Regions from separate parts of the Achromobacter sp. GW823-FHT04E03 genome, predicted to be linked through region 1. Evidence: predicted binding sites of a transcription regulator. Region 1 holds the regulator's gene; the other holds the start of a gene.

Region 1 (10,177 bases):
TCGGCTAGAATTTTCGATAGTTTTCGTCACTTTTTACACCTTTTTATCGGCTGAAGCCGAGTTGGTCCCCCTGCCATGTCACCCTCAGAAGCCCCGATTACCCCCGAAGTCGAAGCAGACCTGCGTATAGCGAAGCGCGGTTGCGATGAGTTGCTGGTCGAGTCCGAATTCGCCCGCAAGCTGGCCAGGAGCCGCGCCACGGGCGTGCCTCTGCGCATCAAATTGGGGTTGGATCCGACCGCGCCGGACATCCACCTGGGTCACACGGTGGTGCTGAACAAGATGCGCCAGCTGCAGGACATGGGCCACAACGTCATCTTCCTGATCGGCGATTTCACCTCCACCATCGGCGATCCCAGCGGCCGCAACAACACGCGCCCGCCGCTCACGCGTGAACAGATCGAGGCCAACGCCAAGACCTATTACGCCCAGGCCAGCCTGGTGCTGGATCCGGCGCGCACCGAGATCCGCTACAACTCCGAGTGGTGCGATCCGCTGGGCGCGCGCGGCATGATCCAGCTCGCGTCGCGCTACACGGTCGCGCGCATGATGGAGCGCGAGGACTTCACCAAGCGCTTCAAGGGCGGCATCCCGATCTCGGTCCATGAATTCCTGTATCCGCTGATGCAGGGCTATGACTCGGTGGCGCTGAAGTCCGATCTGGAGCTGGGGGGCACCGATCAGAAGTTCAACCTGCTGGTCGGGCGCGAGCTGCAAAAAGAGTATGGACAGGAGCCGCAGTGCATCTTGACGATGCCGCTGCTGGTCGGGACGGATGGCGTAGAGAAGATGTCCAAGTCCAAGGGCAACTACATCGGCATTTCGGAGTCGCCCGATTCGATGTTCGGCAAGCTCATGTCGATTTCCGACACGCTGATGTGGCGCTACTTCGAGCTGCTGTCGTTCCGCTCTCTGGAAGAGATCGCGGCGCTCAAGCAGGAGATCGATGGCGGCCGCAACCCGCGCGACGCCAAGGTCATGCTGGCCCAGGAAATCATTGCGCGCTTCCATTCCGCCAAGGCTGCCGATGAGGCGCTGGCCTCGTTCGAAGCCCGTTTCCGCGACGGCGCGATCCCCGACGACATCCCCGAAGTGAACATCGGCGGCGCGCCGGTGGGCATCCTCAAGCTGCTGCGCGAAGCCGGCCTGGTGGCCTCCGGTTCGGAAGCGCAGCGCAACGTGGAGCAAGGCGGCGTGCGCGTCAATGGCGACCGCGTGGAAGACAAATCGTTGCAATTGCCGGCGGGGACTTACGTCGTTCAGGTGGGCAAGCGCAAATTTGCGCGTGTTAACTTGAACCCATGATTGCGAAGTTTTGATACGCTGAGGGTACAGACAGGGGCAGTGGGGCCTTTGCGGCACATCAAGGAGCACGACATGAAACTTTCGAGTTTGTCCTTTTCCGATAACGAGTCGATTCCCGAACGCTACGCCTTCGGCAGGATCGATGCGCAATCGCACGTCGCGCTGGCAGACAACTTCAACCCGCAGTTCTCCTGGGACGAAGTTCCGGCGGGCACGCAGTCGTTTGCCTTGATCTGCCATGATCCCGATGTGCCCTCCGAACCCGACGACGTCAACCAGGAAGGCCGCGAGGTGCCGGCCAGCCTGCCCCGCGTGGACTTCTTCCACTGGGTGCTGGTCGATCTGCCGGCCGACCTGCGCGACATCGAGGAAGGCGCCTTCTCCAGCGGCATCACGCCGCGCGGCAAGGGCGGCCCGCTGGCGCCGATGGATGCGCGCCAGGGCATCAACTCGTACTCGTCATGGTTCGCCAACGATCACGACATGAGCGGCGACTACTTCGGCTATGACGGCCCGTGCCCGCCCTGGAACGACGCCATCCCGCACCGCTACGTCTTCACCCTGTATGCGCTGGACGTGCCCACGCTGAACCTGCAGGGTTCGTTCACCGGCGAAGACGCGCTGCGCGCGATCCAGAAGCACGTGTTGGCGCAGGCGTCGTTGACCGGCACCTATACGCTCAATCCAAAACTGGCTCCCAAGCAGATCGGCGCCACCTCGGCCTGATTCGCCGCGCCACAGAAAGGCCGCAGTCTTGCGACTGCGGCCTTTTTTCATCGCCGAAAAGATTCAGCCCGTGGCGCGCTTGAGCCGCAGCAGCGCCAATCCAAAAGTGATGAAGATGGCGCCGACCAGGCGGTTGATCCAGGTCACGATGCGGGGTTGGCGCAGCAGGCGCCGGGCGCGGTGGGCCAAGGCGCCATAGGCCAGCAGCGACACCAGCGACATGCCCGTGAAGATGCCCGTCAGGATGAAGAACTGCGGCAGCAAGGGCTCGGCCGCGTTCAGGAACTGAGGAAACAGCGCCGTGAAGAACAGGATGGGCTTGGGGTTCAGCGTTGCAACCAGCGCGGCTTCCGAATAGAGCCGCCCGGCGCTGCGCGGCGCCAGCGCGGCGGCGTCTGCGGGCGGCGCAATGTTCGAGCGGCCCAGCAGGTGCCGCAGGCCGATGTAGAGCAGGTACGCCGCGCCGGCCAGCTTGAGCAGCATGAACAGCATGGCGGACGATTGCAGCACCACGCCCAGTCCCAGCATGGCGGCGGCCGACAGCAGGAACAGCCCGGTGACATTACCCAGGGTGGAGGGCAGCACGGCCCGCCATCCACCCGCCGCGCCGTTACGGATGGCCAGCATGGTGGCCGGGCCGGGGCTGACGACGCTGACCGCAGCTACTAACGAGTAGGTTATGAGCGTGGCGCTTTGCATGAAAGTTTCTCAAGTCGGATTGAGACGGCTTTTCCGGCCGCGGAGGATGGCGTGGTTTTCGCGCCCATGCCGGGAATTTTGCCCGGGTTCCCTGCATTTTGGGAGCATTTGATCCTGTCCGACGGGGTAAACTATCCGTCATTCTCCGGGTTTACCCACCCGGGCGCAGTTTTCTCCTCTCTTACCGCCTCAGGAACCCCCCGTCATGTTTGACCGCAACCTCACCTTGTCCAAGGCTGACCCGGACGTTTGGGCCGCCATCCAGAAGGAAGACGTCCGCCAGGAACAGCACATCGAGCTGATCGCCTCGGAGAACTACGCCAGCCCGGCCGTCATGGAAGCCCAGGGCACGCAGCTCACCAACAAGTACGCCGAAGGCTATCCGGGCAAGCGCTACTACGGCGGTTGCGAATACGTGGACGTGGTCGAGCAGCTGGCCATCGACCGCCTGAAGCAGATCTTCGGCGCCGAAGCCGCCAACGTGCAGCCCAACTCGGGTTCGCAGGCCAACCAGGGCGTGTACATGGCCGTCCTGAAGCCGGGCGACACCGTGCTGGGCATGAGCCTGGCCGAAGGCGGCCACCTGACGCACGGCGCGTCGGTCAACGCCTCGGGCAAGCTGTACAACTTCATCTCCTACGGCCTGGACGAAAACGAAGTCCTGAACTATGACCAGGTCGAGCAACTGGCCAAGGAGCACAAGCCCAAGCTGATCGTGGCTGGCGCCTCCGCCTACGCCCTGCACATCGACTTCGAACGCATGGCCCGCATCGCCCGTGAAAACGGCGCGCTGTTCATGGTCGACATCGCCCACTACGCCGGCCTGGTCGCTGGCGGCGCCTACCCCAACCCGGTGCCGCACGCCGACTTCGTCACCTCGACCACGCACAAGTCGCTGCGCGGCCCGCGCGGCGGCGTCATCATGATGAAGGCCGAGCACGAGAAGATCATCAACTCGGCGATCTTCCCCGGCATCCAGGGCGGTCCGCTGATGCACGTCATCGCCGGCAAGGCGGTGGCCTTCAAGGAAGCGCTGGAACCTGCCTTCAAGGACTACGCGCAGCAAGTGGTCAAGAACGCCAAGGTGCTGGCCGACACGCTGGTCAAGCGCGGCCTGCGCATTGTCTCCGGCCGCACCGAAAGCCACGTCATGCTGGTGGACCTGCGTTCCAAGGGCATCACGGGCAAGGAAGCGGAAGCCGTGCTGGGCCAGGCCCACATCACGGTCAACAAGAACGCCATCCCGAACGACCCGGAAAAGCCCTTCGTGACCAGCGGCATCCGCCTGGGCACGCCGGCCATGACCACGCGCGGCTTCACCGAAGCCGAAGCCGAGCTGACCGCCAACCTGATCGCCGACGTGCTGGACAATCCGCGCGACGAAGCCAACATCGCCGCTGTGCGTGCAAAGGTCAACGAACTGACCTCGCGCCTGCCGGTCTACGGCAAGAAGTAAGCGAGCAATCCCTGCGGCGGGCTGTGGCCCGGCCGCGGCGGTCTACCAGGGACGGCCCCGCAAGGCGCCGTCCCTTTGTTTTCGGGCGGCTGGCGCCGCCTGGTAAAAAATACGGGGGCGGATTAGCCCGTATTGGCGCTGGCGGCCGGACGCCTCGTTACAATATGCTCAACTATTGCCCCCTCAGTGCCTTTAGGGATCACACATGCGGTGTCCATTTTGCGGCAATGCCGAAACGCAGGTCGTAGACAGCCGGGTCTCCGAAGAAGGCGACGCCATACGCCGTCGCCGTCGCTGCCTGTCCTGTGACAAACGTTTCACCACCTATGAACGGGTGGAGCTGGCCATGCCCTCCATCGTCAAGCGCAATGGCAGCCGCAGCGACTACGACCCCGGCAAGCTGCGCGCCAGCCTGAGCCTGGCGCTGCGCAAGCGTCCCGTCAGCACGGAAGACGTGGACGCCGCGGTCGCGCGCATCGAAGAGCAGCTGCTGGCCAGCGGGCTGCGTGAAGTGCCCAGCGAACACATAGGCGAGCTCGTGATGAACGAACTGCGCAAGCTCGACAAGGTGGCATACGTGCGCTTCGCTTCGGTCTACAAGAGCTTCGAGGACATCGGCGAATTCGTCGAAGCCATCCGCGAGATGCAAGGGCCGCTGTTGCCGGGCAAGCTGCGCAAGGACTAGCAGGGCTCAGGTTCAACCGATCCGCGGCCGGCTGGCCGCATGGAAGCTGGAAAATGACGGCGCTGCGGCGCCGTCATTGCATGGTGGGAGCCGTACGCGCCAGGCTGGGCGTCAGCGGCTGGAACTTGCGCCAGACGCGGCGCATGTGCTGCGCCGAGCCGAATCCCGACTTTTCGGCCACGCGCTCCAGGTCCAGCCGGGTATCGCGCAGCAGGTCGCGCGCCAGCGCCACGCGTATCTGATACAGGTAGTCCATTGGCGTGCAGCCCGCGTGTTCGCGGAACAGCCGCGTCAGATGGCGCGCGCTGGTGTGCGCCTGGTCCGCCAGCGATTGCGCCGACCAGGGCGCCGCCGGATCACGGATGACCGCGTCCTGCACCCGGTGCACGCCTGGATGCAGGTGGCTGCGATGGTCCAGCCAGGGCGACAGCGTGGAATCCGTGCCGGCGCGCCGTTGGTAGACCACCATGTCGCGCGCCGTTTCGCTGGCCACGCGCGGGCCGCAATGGCGCGACACCATGTGCAGAGCCAAATCGATGCCGGCCGTGATGCCGGCGCTGCTGACCAGTTTGCCGTCTTCGACGAAGATGCGGTTGTCATGCAGCCGCGCGCTCGGGTCAATGCTGGCCAGCTGTTCCAGGCAAGTGTGGTGTGTGGTGCAGTCGCGCTGCCGCGTCAGGCCGGCGGCGGCGGCGAACAGGGCGCCTGCACACACCGTCATCAGCGTGAAGCCGTCCACCGGATGGCGGGCCGCCAGCCAGTCGATGATGGCGCGCGAGTCGGGGTCGTCCAGGCGCGTGGGCTTGCCCACCACGCCGGAAATGATGACCAGGGCTTCGGGCGGCAGGCTGGCCGGCAAGGCTTGGATATGAGCCAGGTGCAGGCCCGGCAGGCCGCTTTCGACTTCCCGGGACGGGCCGCAGAAATGCTGTTCGAAGGCCCCGGGAACCAGCTTGTTGGCGACGCGGAAGGCCTCCGCGGGGCCTGCCACGTCCAGCAGCACGACGCCCCGCGTCAGCACGAAATACACTGGAACCATGCGGCCCTCCGCCAGTGTCAGGCCGCCAGCGCGTCGGCCGCGCGTGCGATGCGGGCAAAACGCCCTTGCAGCACCAGCTCGGTCCGGTCGCGGATCTCGGCCGGCGTGTAATGCTGGCCGGACGGGCTCTGCATGGCAAAGGTCAGGGTGGCGTCCGTGGGGAACACCACCTTGTAGCCGGCGTCGCTGGCGTGGCGCGAGGTGGTTTCGCAGCACTGTTCGGTGCGGATGCCGCTGACGATGATGCCTTCGATGCCGTGCTTCACCAGCCAGTCCTGCAGGCTGGCGCCGTCCGCGTCTTTGGCGTAGAGCGAGGAATGCACGGTCTTGTGGAACACGGCGGTGGGCTCGATGCGCAGTTCCTTGAGCGCCTTGACGTGGCCGGAGGCCATCGAGAAGGGGTTGGCGGGGTCGTTCGACACGCTGGTGTGGAACACCTGCAGCACCGGAATGTCGCGGGCCTGGGCGGCGTCGATCAGGGATTGGATCTGTTCCACGAACGCAGGGTACTCGGCTTCATCCCAAAACGGACGTTGCCGGAAAGAGTCTTGTACGTCGATGACGATCAGTGCTTGTTTCATGGATCGCGCTCCTGGAGGGCGAATTTTAGGGGTGTGCAGCTATTTTTACTGCAATCCGGGGTGGCGGCGAGTGCGGCGAAAGACGGCCATCGGCCTAAAACGGACATTGGCCGCCGCTGCCCCGGTGGACCCGCTGCCGGACCGCCTGCCCGCCCTGCGGCGGACATACAATCCTGGACATGATGATTCCCAGCGACAACGACGACATTTTCTGGATGCGCCGCGCCCTGGCGTTGGCGCAGACCGTCATGTACACCACCGCGCCCAACCCCCGGGTCGGCTGCGTGATCGTGCGCGACGGCCGGGTGCTGGGCGAAGGCGCCACGCAGCCGCCGGGCGGCCCGCACGCGGAAGTCTGCGCCTTGCGCGACGTCCAGGCGCGCGGCGAATCCGTGGAAGGCGCCACGCTTTACGTCACCCTGGAACCCTGCAGCCATTTCGGCCGCACGCCGCCCTGCGTGGACGCTGTGCTTGCGGCCCGGCCGGCGCGGGTCGTGGTGGCCATCGGCGACCCCAATCCGCTGGTCAATGGGCAAGGACTGGCGCGTCTGCGCGATGCCGGGATCGCGGTGACCACGGGCGTTTGCCGCGCGGAGGCGCTGGCCATCAACGCGGGTTTCATCTCGCGCATGAGCCGCGGCCTGCCGTGGGTGTGGATGAAGATGGCGGCCTCGCTGGACGGGCGCAGCGCGCTGCATAACGGCGTCTCGCAATGGATCACCGGACCCGAGGCTCGCGCCGACGGACACCGCTGGCGCGCCCGCGCCTGCGTGGTGCTGACCGGCATGGGCACCGTGCTGAAAGACGATCCGCAGCTCAATGTCAGAGGCGTGGACACGCCCCGCCAGCCGCGCAAGGCGGTAGTGGACGGCCGTTTTGAAATCCCCGAGGACGCGCGGTTGTTCGATGGCGCCGAGGTCATCATCTTCACGGCTCGCGAAGATGCCGCCAAGGCCGCGCGCCTGCAGGCCAGGAACGCCCGCGTGGTGCTGCTGCCGGGCGAGGCGCCGGGCCGGGTCGATCTGCCGGCGATGATGCGCTGGCTGGCGCAGGAACAGTTCAACGAGGTCCACGTCGAAGCCGGCGCGGGCCTGAGCGGCGCGCTGGTCGCCGCGGGCTGCGTGGATGAACTGCTGCTGTACCTGGCGCCGGTGCTGCTGGGCGACGCCGCCGGCATGGTCCGCCTGCCCATGCTGGAGCACCTGGACGGCGCCCGCCGCTATGAATTCATCGAGACCGCGCCGGTGGGCGCAGATCTGCGCGTGCGCGCCCGGGTGGCCGACACCTGGAATCAGCTGACGCGGCGGGTGGAGCTGCCTGAGCTGTCTTAGGCGCGGCGCCGGCCCGTGCGCGCCGCGGTGTAGCGCCAGGCCAGGATCGTGGCAGCGCCGCCGGCCAGGGCCAACAACGCGGCCGCCAGCAGCAGGCCGGGATGGTCGCGGCGCAGACGTTCCCACGATTTTCCGGCCTGCGTGTAATGGAACCAGGCAGCCGCCTGGAAATCGGGCGCGGCGCATTCGCGGCCGAAAGAGCCGCTGAACGGCACCTGCGCGCCGTGTTCTATATAGCGGCGGTAGATCGTGGCGGCCAGTTCCGGGGAGTCGTCGATGATGTAGCGGGCGCCCTGGCACAGCACGGCGGCGTAGGCTTGCGAGCGGCGTGGCAGCTCGTCGGACGCGCGCAGCGCATGATTGGCCGCGATCTCGCGGTAGTGGAAGCGAGTGTAGGGCTGCGCTTCGCTGGCGGCATAGCGACGGCGTTCCTCTTCGGTGACAAACGGGCCCGGCAGCGCGGCGGCGGCACGCAAGGCCGGCGTGTCGGGCGTTCCTGCATCGTCATCCTCTGCCTTCCAGCCTGGGACCGCGCTGCGTCCCGCGCCATAACTGGTGTTGCCGCCATAGACCGCAAAATCCGGCTCCTGTTCGTAGCCCATGATCTCCATCCCGTCGCGCCGCGCCAGCCGCGAAGCTTCGTACCAGGCTTGCGCCCGTGATGTGCGGCCCCAGGCGCTCCCGGCACGGCGCAAGGCCGCGCCATACTCCGCGGCGAGCCGGCGGGTTTCCTGCAGACGCACTTCCCACTTGCCGTCGACGCTTTCCAGCGTGGCGTAGCGGGCGTCCGAATCGGCGGGGAAATAGGGCAGCGCCAGCTCGATCGAACCTTCGCGCACCATCCGGCGCGCCAGCAGCAGGCGCAGGCGATCGGATGCGGTGATGGGATGCTGTCTTACCCAGTCGTAGAAATTCTGCGGATCGCGCGGCACGGACCTTGCCGGCGCCGGAGTGGCGGGCGCATGCCGGTCCACATAGGACTTGAGTTCGGCGGTGGTCAGCACGCGCTCAGCGACGTAGGCAGCGTCATTCCAGTACGGGGTGGATAACCAGAAGCCTCCGGCCGGATTGGCCGGATCGTCCTTCACGGTGGCGTGCAGTAGTTGATCCAGCGCCTCGACATACTGGCCGCGCGACAGCGTCAACACGCCTTGTTCGCCCAGCAGGCGCGCCGCGCCGACAGCCTCCAGGCTGCCGTCGGCGCGCGGAAACGCGCGTGCAGCCTGGGCATAGGCCTGGGCCGCCGCCTGCGTATCGCCTTGCCGCAGCGCCAGCTTGGCGCGGACCCACCAGGCCAAGGCCGTGTCCAGCCGCGCGGCCAACGTCTGCGCCAGCTCGTAGCGGCCGATGCGGTAGGCCAGCGCGGCTACGCGGTCGGCGTTCGGCACCTGCTTCAGGTCCTGGGTTTCCAATGCCGCAACCAGCGATTGCAGCGCCGGATTGGGTGTGACGTCATGCCCTTGCGCCGCATCGGCCAACCCCACCTGGCCAGTCGTATCGTAGGCGGCGTACGGATCGCTGGCGCTGTCCGGCCTGCCGTCCACGATGTCGCCGACCCTGGCCAGCGCGTAGGCCACCAGCAGGCGTTGCGCGACCGGATCGTCGATCAGGCGGCGCGTGCGCGCCGGATCTTCCAAGGCCCATTCGGCCAGCATGCGCAGCGATGCATTGCCGCTCACGGAGTCGCGCGCGGCCTGTTCGGCATAGAGGCGCAGCGCATGCTTTAGCGAGGCCGCGGGAATGGCGTCCATGCAGGGCTCGGCATTGACCAGCTCCATATAGCTGCATTGCCCCTGCGGCCCGGCGAGGAACAGGCGCGCCTCCTGGCCGTAGCTGGCAACGGCCAGGCCCAGCGGGTCCGGCGCACCGTCGCGCGCCAGTTGCCGCACGCGGCCATAGGCTTGTGCTGCGGCCTGCCGCTGCGCCTCGGCGTCGTCAGTGGCTAACTCTGTCTCGTCCCCGATTTCTGCCAGCATATAGGCGGCCCAGACGCTGCGTGGCGCGGCCTGCTGCGCCGGCAACTGGAGAATGGCGCGGTAGCGGGCGCGCGCCTGCTCCAGCAGGCGGTCGGTGTCCGGCGCTTCGCGGGCGGCATGGGTGTCGACCGCGGCCGCGGCGTAAAGACGCACCGCTTCCGGCAAATCGGCGCCCAGCGCATAGGCCCGGTCGCCATCGGCCTGCGCGCGCATGGCGCGAGCCGTGGTCCGCTGCGCCGGCGTGAGCGCGGGATCGCGGTCTTCCGGCAGGGCGTTTTGCAGGTAGCTGCCGTCCGGCAATTCATAGGCTTCGCGGGCTCGCAGCGCATCGCTGGCGTCCACGAGGCGCGCGGTTTCATAGCTGAAAGCGTTGGCCGGC
Region 2 (10,177 bases), on a different contig from region 1:
TCGCCCAGTCCCAGCACCTGCACCTGCGCGCGCATCAGCGGGCGGGTACTGGAGGTTTCGAAGCCGCCGCATTCGCGCGCCAGCTTGGCCATGTAGGATGCGGCCGCCACCACCGAGGGCTCTTCGACCGCCATGGGCACCAGCACGTCGCGGCCATTGACCTGGAAATTGCCGGCTACGCCCAGCGGCAGCTCGAACGAACCGATGACGTTCTCGATCATGCCGTCGGCGCGGTCCAGACCAAGCGCGCCCGGTTGGGCAAGCAGCGCGCGCTCCGCGGGCGTGAGCGCGGCGGCGTCGGCGATGGCTGTCAGGCGTTGCGCGGGGGTCAGGGCGCGGAAGTTGGGCAGGCGTGAATCGGCCACGATGAGGTGTCTCCGTATAAGAATCAAGTGGCCTGATTCTAGGTAAACTGTACCGCTATTGAGAGGTACAGTTTTGGCAAACAGTACCATTGCACTGCACCAATTCTGATAGTCCAGCCAACAGGAATACGCGCGTGGAAGCAGCACACACCGGCGGCAGGCCCCAGCGCGCCGCGCCCATCGCCGAAAGCCTGGCCAAGTTGATCGGCCAGCAGATTGCCGATGGCCTCTACCGGCCGGGCGACAAGCTGCCGTCCCTGCGCGAACTGGCGCAGTTGCATCGCTATGCGAAGAACACGGTGGTGGTGGCGTTTGAAATGCTGGTGGCGCAAGGCTTGGTGGAACCGCGGCGGGGCTCGGGCTTTTTCGTGCTGGAGACGAAGTTCGCGCGCCAGGCTGCGGAAGAAGAGCCAGGGCAGTTGAGCCGCGCCATGGACATCGTGTGGCTGATGCGCGAACAGCTCAAGACCCAGCCCGACGCCGTGGCCGTGGGGGACGGCTTTCCGCCCGTGGAATGGCTGGCGGACATGCGCATGGACCGCTATCACCAGAAGGTGGTGCGCACCGGGTTGGGCGCCTTGTTCCGATACGGCAGCCGCTTCGGCTATGCGCCGCTACGCGAGAGCCTGGTGCGCAAACTGGGCGACGTGGGCATCAACGCGGCGCCGCCGCAATTGGTGCTGACACATGGGGCGAACGAAGCCATGGATCTGGTGATCCGCTATTTCGTGCCGCCGGGCGCCGCCGTGCTGGTGGACAACCCCGGCTACTACCCTCTGTTCGGCAAACTGAAGCTGGCCGGCGCGCGCATGCTGGGCGTGCCGCGCCTGGCGGACGGCCCCGACGTGGCTGCACTGGAAGCGCTGCTGCAACGCGAAAAGCCGCGCCTGTTCTTCACCCAGTCGCTGGCGCACAACCCCACTGGCTCGGACATCTCGCTCGCCAAGGCCTACAGGGTCCTGCAACTATCCGAACGCTACAACCTGACGGTGGTAGAGAACGATCCGCTGGCCGATTTCAAGCCCACCTCGGCCGTGCGCCTGTCGGCGCTGGATCAGCTGGAACGCACGATCTACATAGGCAGTTTTTCAAAGTCCTTTTCGGCTGCGCTGCGGGTGGGCTTTATCGCATGCAACGCGGCCCTGGCCAGCGATCTGGCCGACCTGAAGGCGCTGGTGCATGTCAGCAGCTCAGAGTATTGCGAACGCATGGTGGACGTGATGCTGCGCGAAGGGCACTACGAACGGCATCTGGTCAGGCTGCGCCAGCGGCTGGAGGCGGCGACCGGCCATGCCTTGCAGGTGCTGGACGCGCTCGGCGCCGGGGTATACACCCGGCCGACCAGTTCGCTGTACCTGTGGTCGACCTTTCCGGGTGTAGAGGACTCCCTCAAGCTGGCGGCCGATTTGATACCCGAGAAGGTCACCATGGCGCCGGGGCGCGTGTTCAGCGTGGATCCCACGGCGGTGTCGCCGTGGTCCCGCTGCAACGTGGGCGCGGTGGGATCGCCTCGTTTTCTGGCCACCATGCGGCAGCACCTGGCTCAGCGATAGGCGAACTCCTCGAACCATTGCATCAGCAGCGCCAGGGCCGGCGAGCTTAGCGCGCGTACCGGCGGCGCATCGGGCGAGCGGCGCGCGCCTTGCACGGCAAAGCGGCGCACGCCGCGACGCGCCAGCTCGCGGGCCAGGGTCAGCAGCCGGGTCTCGTCCAGCCAGTCCGGGTGCCAGGTGATGCGGCACTCGAAGTCGATGTCGGCCGCCAGCAGTTGCGTCAGGCAGGCCAGCGCGGGGCGCTGTGAATCGCGGCGGCCGGTGATGTCGTCATAGCCCTGGGCATCGGCCTTGATGTCCAGGCCGATCCAGTCCAGATGGCGCAGCACGTCGGCCAGGCGTAGCGGATAGATGCCGGCGGTATGCATGCCGACGCGGTAGCCCATGCGCCTGACGTCGCGGATCATCTGCGGCAGGCGCGGTTCGCTCAAGGGCTCGCCGCCGGAGAAAACAATGGCGTCGAGCAGGCCCTTGCGCGTCTCCAGGAAGGCGCGGACCTCGCGCCAGTCGTAGCGGGCGGCGCGGGTCTGGAGCTCGACGTTATGGCAATAGTGGCAGCGCCAGGGGCAGCCCGAAATGAATACGACCGCCGCCAGTTGCCCGGGCCAGTCCACGGTGGAAAACGGCACCAGCCCGCCGACGGCATGCGAATGCCGGGGCAAGGGCTGGGCCACCGGTTGCGGCGCGGCCGGGTAGGCCGGGCGCGCCGTCAGCCGCCGCGTGCCCGGGCCGCAGCCCGTGGCTGACGCGGCGGCTCGCGTGGCGCCCTCAGGCGCGGCGTTCGACGAAGAAGCGGCGTTCATTGAATTCGCCCTGTTTGCCGGTGTTGAAGGAAGTGACGGGGCGGTGGTAGCCCATGACGCGGGTCCAGATCTCGCAGCGCACGCGCTGGCTGTCGTCCAATTGCGCGGCGGGAGCGGTGGTGACTTCGGGAGCGATCAAGGTTTGCATGGCGGTTCCTTATGGAGTGGATGCCGGGCGGTTGCCCGGCGGTCCGGTCCGGGGCCTGTCGTTTACAGGTCCTAGGCCGGGGTGCAGCATGCCGCTTGCTTGGCCAGCAGTTCGGCATCGCATTTCGGGCAGAACTCATGGTGCCCCGCCAGATAGCCATGGTTGGGGCAGATGGAGAAGGTCGGCGTGACCGTGATGTAGGGCAGCCGGAAGTTCGACAGTGCGCGGCGCACCAGCTGCTTGCACGCGGCGGAAGAAGAAACCGCTTCGTTCATGTACAGATGCAGCACGGTGCCGCCGGTGTACTTGCCCTGCAGCGTTTCTTGCAGTTCCAGCGCATGGAAAGGATCGTCGGTGTGGCCGACCGGCAGCTGGCTGGAATTGGTGTAGTAGGGCTGCGTCTCGCTGCCCGCCTGCAGGATGGCGGGATAGCGCTTCCTGTCTTCGCGGGCGAAGCGGTAGGTGGTGCCTTCGGCGGGCGTGGCTTCCAGGTTGTACAGGTGGCCGGTCTCTTCCTGGAACGCGGTCATGCGGTCGCGCACGCGGTCCAGCAAGCGCACGGCCAGGGCATGGCCCGCGGCGGTGGTGATGTCCTCGGCGTCGGCCGTGAAGTTGCGGACCATCTCGTTGATGCCGTTCACGCCCAGCGTGCTGAAGTGATTGCGCAAGGTGCCCAGGTAGCGGCGGGTATAGGGGTAGAGGCCTTGATCGATATAGCGCTGCACCACCTTGCGCTTGGTTTCCAACACGTCGCGGCCCAGTTCCAGCAGGTGGTCCAGCCGCTGCATCAGCCGTGCTTCGTCGCCGCGGCAGATGTAGCCCAGGCGCGCGCAATTGACCGTCACCACGCCGACCGACCCCGTCTGCTCGGCCGATCCGAACAGGCCGTTGCCGCGCTTGAGCAGTTCGCGCAGGTCCAGCTGGAGGCGGCAGCACATCGAGCGCACCATGTGCGGCTCCAGGTCCGAGTTCAGGAAGTTCTGGAAATAGGGCAGGCCGTAGCGCGCTGTCATCTCGAATAGGCGCTCGGTGTTGGGGTGGTCCCAGTCGAAGTCGGGCGTGATGTTGTAGGTCGGGATGGGGAAAGTGAACACGCGGCCCTTGGCGTCGCCAGCCATCATGACTTCGATGTAGGCGCGGTTGATCATGTCCATCTCGGTCTGCAGGTCGCCGTAGGAGAAGGGCATTTCCTCGCCGCCGATATACGGGATCTGGTCCTTCAGGTCCGGCGGGCAGGTCCAGTCGAACGTGAGGTTGGTGAAGGGCGTCTGCGTGCCCCAGCGGCTGGGCACGTTCAGGTTGTAGATGAGTTCCTGCATGGACTGCTTCACGTCCGCGTACGTCATGGCGTCGCGGCGGATGAAGGGCGCCATGTAGGTGTCGAAGGAGCTGAAGGCCTGCGCGCCGGCCCATTCGTTTTGCAACGTACCCAGGAAGTTGACGATCTGGCCGATGGCCGCGGACATGTGGCGTGGCGGCGTGGCTTCGACCTTGCCGGGGATGCCGTTGAAGCCTTCCGTCAGCAATTGGCGTAGCGACCAGCCGGCGCAATAGCCGCTCAGCATGTCCAGGTCATGGATGTGGATGTCGCCTTCGCGATGGGCGCGGCCCGCCTCGGGCGCGAATACGTTGGACAGCCAGTAGTTGGCGGTGACCTTGCCGGCCACGTTCAGGATCAGGCCGCCCAGGCTGTAGCCCTGGTTGGCGTTGGCGTTGACGCGCCAGTCGCGCTGGTCCAGGTATTCCTCCATCGCGCTTTCCACGTCCACCAGCGTGTGGCGCAGCGCGCGCAGCCGGGCGTGCTGTTCGCGGTGCACGATGTAGGCGCGCGCAGTGCGCCAATGGCCGGCCTGCACCAGGGCTTCTTCCACGCGGTTCTGGATGGTCTCGACGCCCGGGCAGGGGTTGCCTTCCAGTGCGGCGATGACGGTGTCGGTCAAGGCCTGCGCGCCCGCCAGGTCCAGTTCTCCCGTGCTGTTGCCGGCCGCCGCCATGGCTTGGGCGATCTTGTCGCGGTCGAACTCCGCGACCCGGCCGTCGCGCTTGAGGATGTGCTGGATATGCATGACTGACACCATATGTAGTAGGGTGTGAAAACTCTACCACCACATATGGTGCGGACGCCGCCCGGCACCGCCTGGATATCAGGCTTGCTTGATGCGCGTCAAACCTGCGCTTCAGAAGCCGATGCCGACCCCGGCCAGGGATATCGCCACGGCCAGCGCCGCGGTGCGGGCTGCCGGACGCGGCGCCCACGACAGCATGCCGACCCAGAGCAGCGCGCCGGCCGACAGCCAGCCCAGCCAGGCCACTACGCCTACGGTGTTGCCCCAGAGTCCCACGCAGGGCAGTAGCGCCAGCGCCAGCAGCAGCACGCCGGCGCCGCGCAGCACGCGGGTATGGCCGGCGGAGGGATCGCGTCCCCAGACCTGGTCGTAATGGCGCGGCATGGCCAGGCTCAGGCAGGCCATGCCTGAATAGGTCAGCAGCAGCGCCATGGAAATCGCGTACAGGTCGTTGGTGTTCATGCGGCCGCCTCTGCGTCACTGCGGGGATTGCGCCGGATGGGCGCGGATGCGGGCCGTCGCCACAACAGCAGGGCCGCCCAGCCCGATAGTACGCCGAATGCGGCGGACGTCAGTTCGACGCCCGCGCTCTCCCAATCGCCGCGCGCGATCTGCGCTGCCGGATGGTCGCCCAATGTGACGAACGATAGCGCCGGCAGCAGCAGGCACAGCGCGGACAGCAGGACCAGTTGCGAGATCCAGGCGCGGCGCGGGCTGCACAGCCAGGCATGCGCCAGGGTCAGCGCCCACACCAGGAAGAAGCAGCGCAACTCCCATAGCGCGCGGTTTTCCAGCGCCACGGGCAGCAGGCGGTTGGCCCAGAGGTAGCCGATGCAGGCGATCGCCAGCCCGGCCAGCGCGGCCACGTTCAGGCCTTCTATCAGCCGGTACATGCGCGCCGTCGCGCTGCCGAATTCTCCGCCATGCTTGGCGCGGCGCTTGACCATGAATAGCAGCGCGCCGGTACCCATCATGGCCGCGCCCGCCAGGCCGCAGATGAAGTACAGCCAGCTGACGGCCAGTCCGCCGAACTTGGACATGTGCAGGTCGCTCATGACCTGGAACGCCAGGGCCGGCGCGCCGCCATGCACGCCGCCCGCGGGCCGCAGGCGCAGCAGTTCGCCGCTGGCGGAGAACTCCGCCATGCCCGTGGTGGCGCTGATATTGCGGAAGGTGTCGGCGTCTTCGTTCCAGCCGTAGACGCCGATGCGCATGGAGCTATCTTCGGGATTGTTGATGACGATGGCGCGCGCCGTCTGCCCGATCAGTTGTTCGCCGCGGGCCACGATGGGTTCGAGCGCCGGCATGGCCAGCGCCACACCCGTGCGCGAGGGACGCTCCTCGCCGGACAGTTCGGCCAGATAAAGGCGGCTGGCCTGGGGACCCGGGCCGTAGGTGGCCGTGACGGGGGCGGGCATCAGTATCGCGCTCGAAATCACGATGCCCGTGTAGGCGATCATGAATTGGAAAGGCAGGGTCAGCACCGCCACGGCGTTGTGCGCATCCAGCCAGGACCGTTGGCCCTTCCTGGCGCGGAAGGTGAAGAAGTCCTTGAAGATGCGCTTGTGCGTGACCACGCCGGAAATCAGCGCGACCAGCATCGCCATGCTGGCGAAGGCAACGATCCACAGCCCCAGGCCGGCGTTGTGCAGCGTGTAGTGGAAGTTCACGAAATGCGTGCCGCCCATCGTCGCGCGGCCTTCGGCGTCGTGGTGGTCCGCCAGTTCGGCGCCCGTGTCGGGGTCGAGTTCGGCATCCGCGTACTGGCCGTTCTGGTCGAACCAATAGGCCGTCAGGCCGTTGTCGTGAAAGCGGTCCACCGGCCAGATTTCCCACATGCCGGCGCCCGCATGGTTGCGCGCCATATAGTCCACCGCCAGTTCCAGCCGGCGCGCGCGGTCCACCGGAACGCTTTCCTTTTGCGCAGCCTGCGCTTCCGCCTCCTGGTGCTCGGGTGTCATCCAGTGCGTGATGGGTTCGGAGAAGACGGCCAGCGATCCCGTCAGGAAGATGGCGAACAGCAGCCAGGAAAACCACAGGCCGACCCAGGTATGGAGCCAGGCCATGGATAGGCGGAAACCGGATTTCAGGACGAGCCTCTTTCTTGTTGGCGCCGCCGCGAGCCGGGCGGTCTGATTTTATTGAGAATGGTTCCAATTCTAGTCTAAATGGGGACGAGGTTGTCCCTGCCGTCGGCCTTGTATTTTTTGCCGCGCAAGCGGCATCCGCTCCGAGCTGCCGCAGGCAATCGCCATCGCGCGGGCCGGGCACGGCGATTGCTGGGTAGGCGCTCCATCCGCATATCCGCCGCGGGCATGCGCGGATGCCCGCAAGACATGAAAGAGGAGCGCCACATGAAACGCAAAGCTGCAAACGCCTCGCAGATCGAGGAATTGCTGTACCAGGCCCTGGAAACCGAAATAGGCGGCCTGGCCGTGTATGAAACCGCCGTGTCCTGCGCGGTGAACGAGGACCTGAAAAAGGAATGGCTCGGCTACCTGGAAGAAACCCGCACGCATCGCCGGGTGCTATTGACCGTATTCGAGCAACTGCGGCTGGATCCGCAGGCGCAGCCGCCGGGCCGCCAGGTCGTGCGCCATATCGGCGAGGCATTGGTCAAGGCCATGAAGATGGCGATCAGCGCGGGCGATCCGGACGCGGCCCAACTGGTCGCCACCGAATGCGTGGTGCTGGCCGAGACCAAGGACCACGCGAACTGGTCCCTGATCGGCGTGATTGCCGAGCAGCACAGCGGCGACGAGGCCAAGGTATTGAAGCAGGCGTATGACGCCGTGGCCACCGACGAGGACCACCACCTTTATCACACGCAGGGCTGGTCGCGCGAATTGTGGATCCAGTCGCTGGGCTTGCCGGCGGTGCTGCCGCCGCCCGAAGAGGTCAAGCAGGTGGAGACCGCCATCGGCGCATCGCGGGCCGAGCAGGCGCGCGGCAAGATGTTGAGCCACTAGGAGATTGCGATGCCAGCCAAGAAAGCAGCAGGCAAGGGCGGCGCAGGCGCGGCCGTGGACACGGCCTACCTGAATACGGACAGCGGCCCCGCGTCCGGACCCGCGGGCAAGCCCAGCCATCCGGCGCTCAAGCGCGCCGCGGCCGTGGGTGATACGGCCGCCGCGATTCCCCACAATGCCGGCAAGGCGGCGGAGTACGGTGAAGCAGGGGCGCGGTGCCCCTATGCCGGCGCGCACGTCGCGGCAGCGGATCCTTCCGCGACGGCCAGTTCGCTGTCCGAAGCCGAGACCTCGGCCAAGACCGGGGGCGCGGCCGCGGCCGGCATCAACGCGGCCGACGGCCGGCTGGAACGCGTGCGCGCGGATTCAAGCGGACAGATGCTGACCACCAACCAGGGCGTGCGCGTCAGCGACAACCAGCACTCGCTGAAGGCGGGTTTGCGCGGGCCGGCGCTGCTCAAGGACTTCATCCTGCGCGAGAAGATCACGCATTTCGACCACGAGCGGATTCCCGAGCGCATCGTGCATGCGCGCGGTTCGGCGGCCCACGGCTACTTCGAATGCTACAAGCCGCTGACCGACCTGACCGCGGCCTCTTTGTTCGCCGAAGCCGGCAAGCGCACGCCGGTGTTCGTGCGTTTTTCGACGGTGGCAGGCGAGCGCGGCTCCAAGGACACGGCGCGGGACGTGCGCGGTTTCGCCGTGAAGTTCTATACCGACGAGGGCAACTGGGATCTGGTCGGCAACAACATGCCGGTCTTCTTCATCCAGGACGCGATGAAGTTCCCGGACCTGGTGCACGCCGTCAAGCCCGAGCCGCATCATGGCATGCCCCAGGCCGCGTCCGCGCACGACACCTTCTGGGACTTCGTGTCGCTGATGCCGGAGTCCACCCACATGCTGATGTGGCTGATGTCGGACCGCGCCATCCCGCGCAGCTACCGGATGATGCAGGGCTTTGGCGTGCACACCTTCCGCTTCGTCAACGCCGCGGGCGAGTCGCGGTTGGTGAAATTCCATTGGAATCCGCTACTTGGCACGCATTCGCAGGTCTGGAATGAAGCCGTGAAGGTATCCGGCGCGGACCCTGACTTCCACCGCCGCGATCTTTGGGAGGCGATCGACGCCGGCAATGGCCCGCAGTGGGAGCTGGGCGTGCAGGTATTCACCGAGGAGCAGGCCGAAGGCTTCAGCTTCGACGTGCTGGACGCCACCAAGATCGTGCCGGAGGAACTGGTGCCCGTCGTGCCGGTGGGGCGGATGGTGCTGGACCGCAATCCCGACAACTTCTTCGCCGAGACCGAGCAGGTCGCCTTTTGCGCTGCCCACATCGTGCCGGGCCTGGACTTCACCAATGACCCGCTATTGGCCGGGCGCATCCATTCCTACGTGGACACGCAGATTTCGCGGCTGGGCGGCCCCAACTTCCATGAAATCCCGATCAATGCGCCGCTTGCGCCCGTGCACAACAACCAGCGCGACGGCATGCATCGCCAGGCCATCCATCGCGGCCGCGTGGCCTACGAGCCCAACTCGCTTGCCGGCGGCTGTCCGTTCCAGGCCGGCATGGATGGCTTCGTGTCGTTTCCGGAGCCGGAGACGGGCGACGAACTGCGAGGGCATCCTGAAAAATTCGCCGAGCATTACAACCAGGCGACGCTGTTCTACGACAGTCAGGCAGACTGGGAAAAACGCCACATCGCCGACGCCTATGCCTTTGAATTGAGCAAGGTCACGGTGCCGGCGGTGCGCCAGCGCATGGTCGCGTCGCTGCGCAACGTGTCCGAAGAACTGGCGCAGGGCGTGGCCGACCAGTTGGGCATGGCCTTGCCCGCGCCCTTGCCGCGGGCGATCGAGCGTCCGCCCAAGCCGGAAGTCGAGGTGTCGCCGGCATTGTCATTGGCCGCGCGCCCTGGGGATGGCGGCATCGCCACGCGCAAGGTCGCAATCCTGGTGGCGGAGGGCGCGGATGGCAAGAGCGTGTCCGCCGTAGCCCAGGGGCTGATCGCGGCGGGCGCCATCGTGCGGCTCGTCGGGCAGCGCATCGGGCCCGTCCCGGCTGCCGGGGGCGGCACGCTGGATGCCGATGCTTCCCTGGACAACCATCCTTCGGCGCTGTTCGATGGCGTGGTTGCGGCGGGCGGCGAGGCTGCGGTGGCCCGCCTGGAATCGGACGGACGCGCGCTGGAGTTCCTGCGCGACGCCTATCGCCACGGGAAGACTTTGATGGGCATGGGCGAGGGCGTGCAGCTGCTTGCCGCGGCGGGCCTGTC

Evidence for each region. The regulator NrdR, encoded in region 1, represses ribonucleotide reductase genes. The targets are predictions, from matches to a motif close to CACNANATNTNGTG.
Region 2: the regulator NrdR is predicted to act here: its motif matches at 4,942-4,955, upstream of AC1RHV_RS01955 (ribonucleoside triphosphate reductase).

What each region holds. Positions count from the first base shown of each region.
Region 1 is NZ_JBXAIJ010000004.1:376,715-386,891, forward strand. Features, by position in the region: gene tyrS (tyrosine--tRNA ligase) at 76-1,305, shown strand; gene AC1RHV_RS26865 (YbhB/YbcL family Raf kinase inhibitor-like protein) at 1,378-2,031, shown strand; gene AC1RHV_RS26870 (LysE family translocator) at 2,095-2,730, opposite strand; gene glyA (serine hydroxymethyltransferase) at 2,936-4,186, shown strand; gene nrdR (transcriptional regulator NrdR) at 4,392-4,871, shown strand; gene AC1RHV_RS26885 (GlxA family transcriptional regulator) at 4,945-5,910, opposite strand; gene AC1RHV_RS26890 (cysteine hydrolase family protein) at 5,928-6,491, opposite strand; gene ribD (bifunctional diaminohydroxyphosphoribosylaminopyrimidine deaminase/5-amino-6-(5-phosphoribosylamino)uracil reductase RibD) at 6,671-7,822, shown strand; gene AC1RHV_RS26900 (hypothetical protein) at 7,819-10,177, opposite strand, start outside.
Region 2 is NZ_JBXAIJ010000001.1:410,386-420,562, forward strand. Features, by position in the region: gene AC1RHV_RS01935 (hydroxymethylglutaryl-CoA reductase, degradative) at 1-368, opposite strand, end outside; gene AC1RHV_RS01940 (aminotransferase-like domain-containing protein) at 500-1,918, shown strand; gene AC1RHV_RS01945 (anaerobic ribonucleoside-triphosphate reductase activating protein) at 1,909-2,721, opposite strand; gene nrdD (anaerobic ribonucleoside-triphosphate reductase) at 2,687-2,869, opposite strand; gene AC1RHV_RS01955 (ribonucleoside triphosphate reductase) at 2,941-4,935, opposite strand; gene AC1RHV_RS01960 (DUF3325 domain-containing protein) at 5,047-5,397, opposite strand; gene AC1RHV_RS01965 (PepSY-associated TM helix domain-containing protein) at 5,394-7,001, opposite strand; gene AC1RHV_RS01970 (hypothetical protein) at 7,290-7,904, shown strand; gene AC1RHV_RS01975 (catalase) at 7,914-10,177, shown strand, end outside.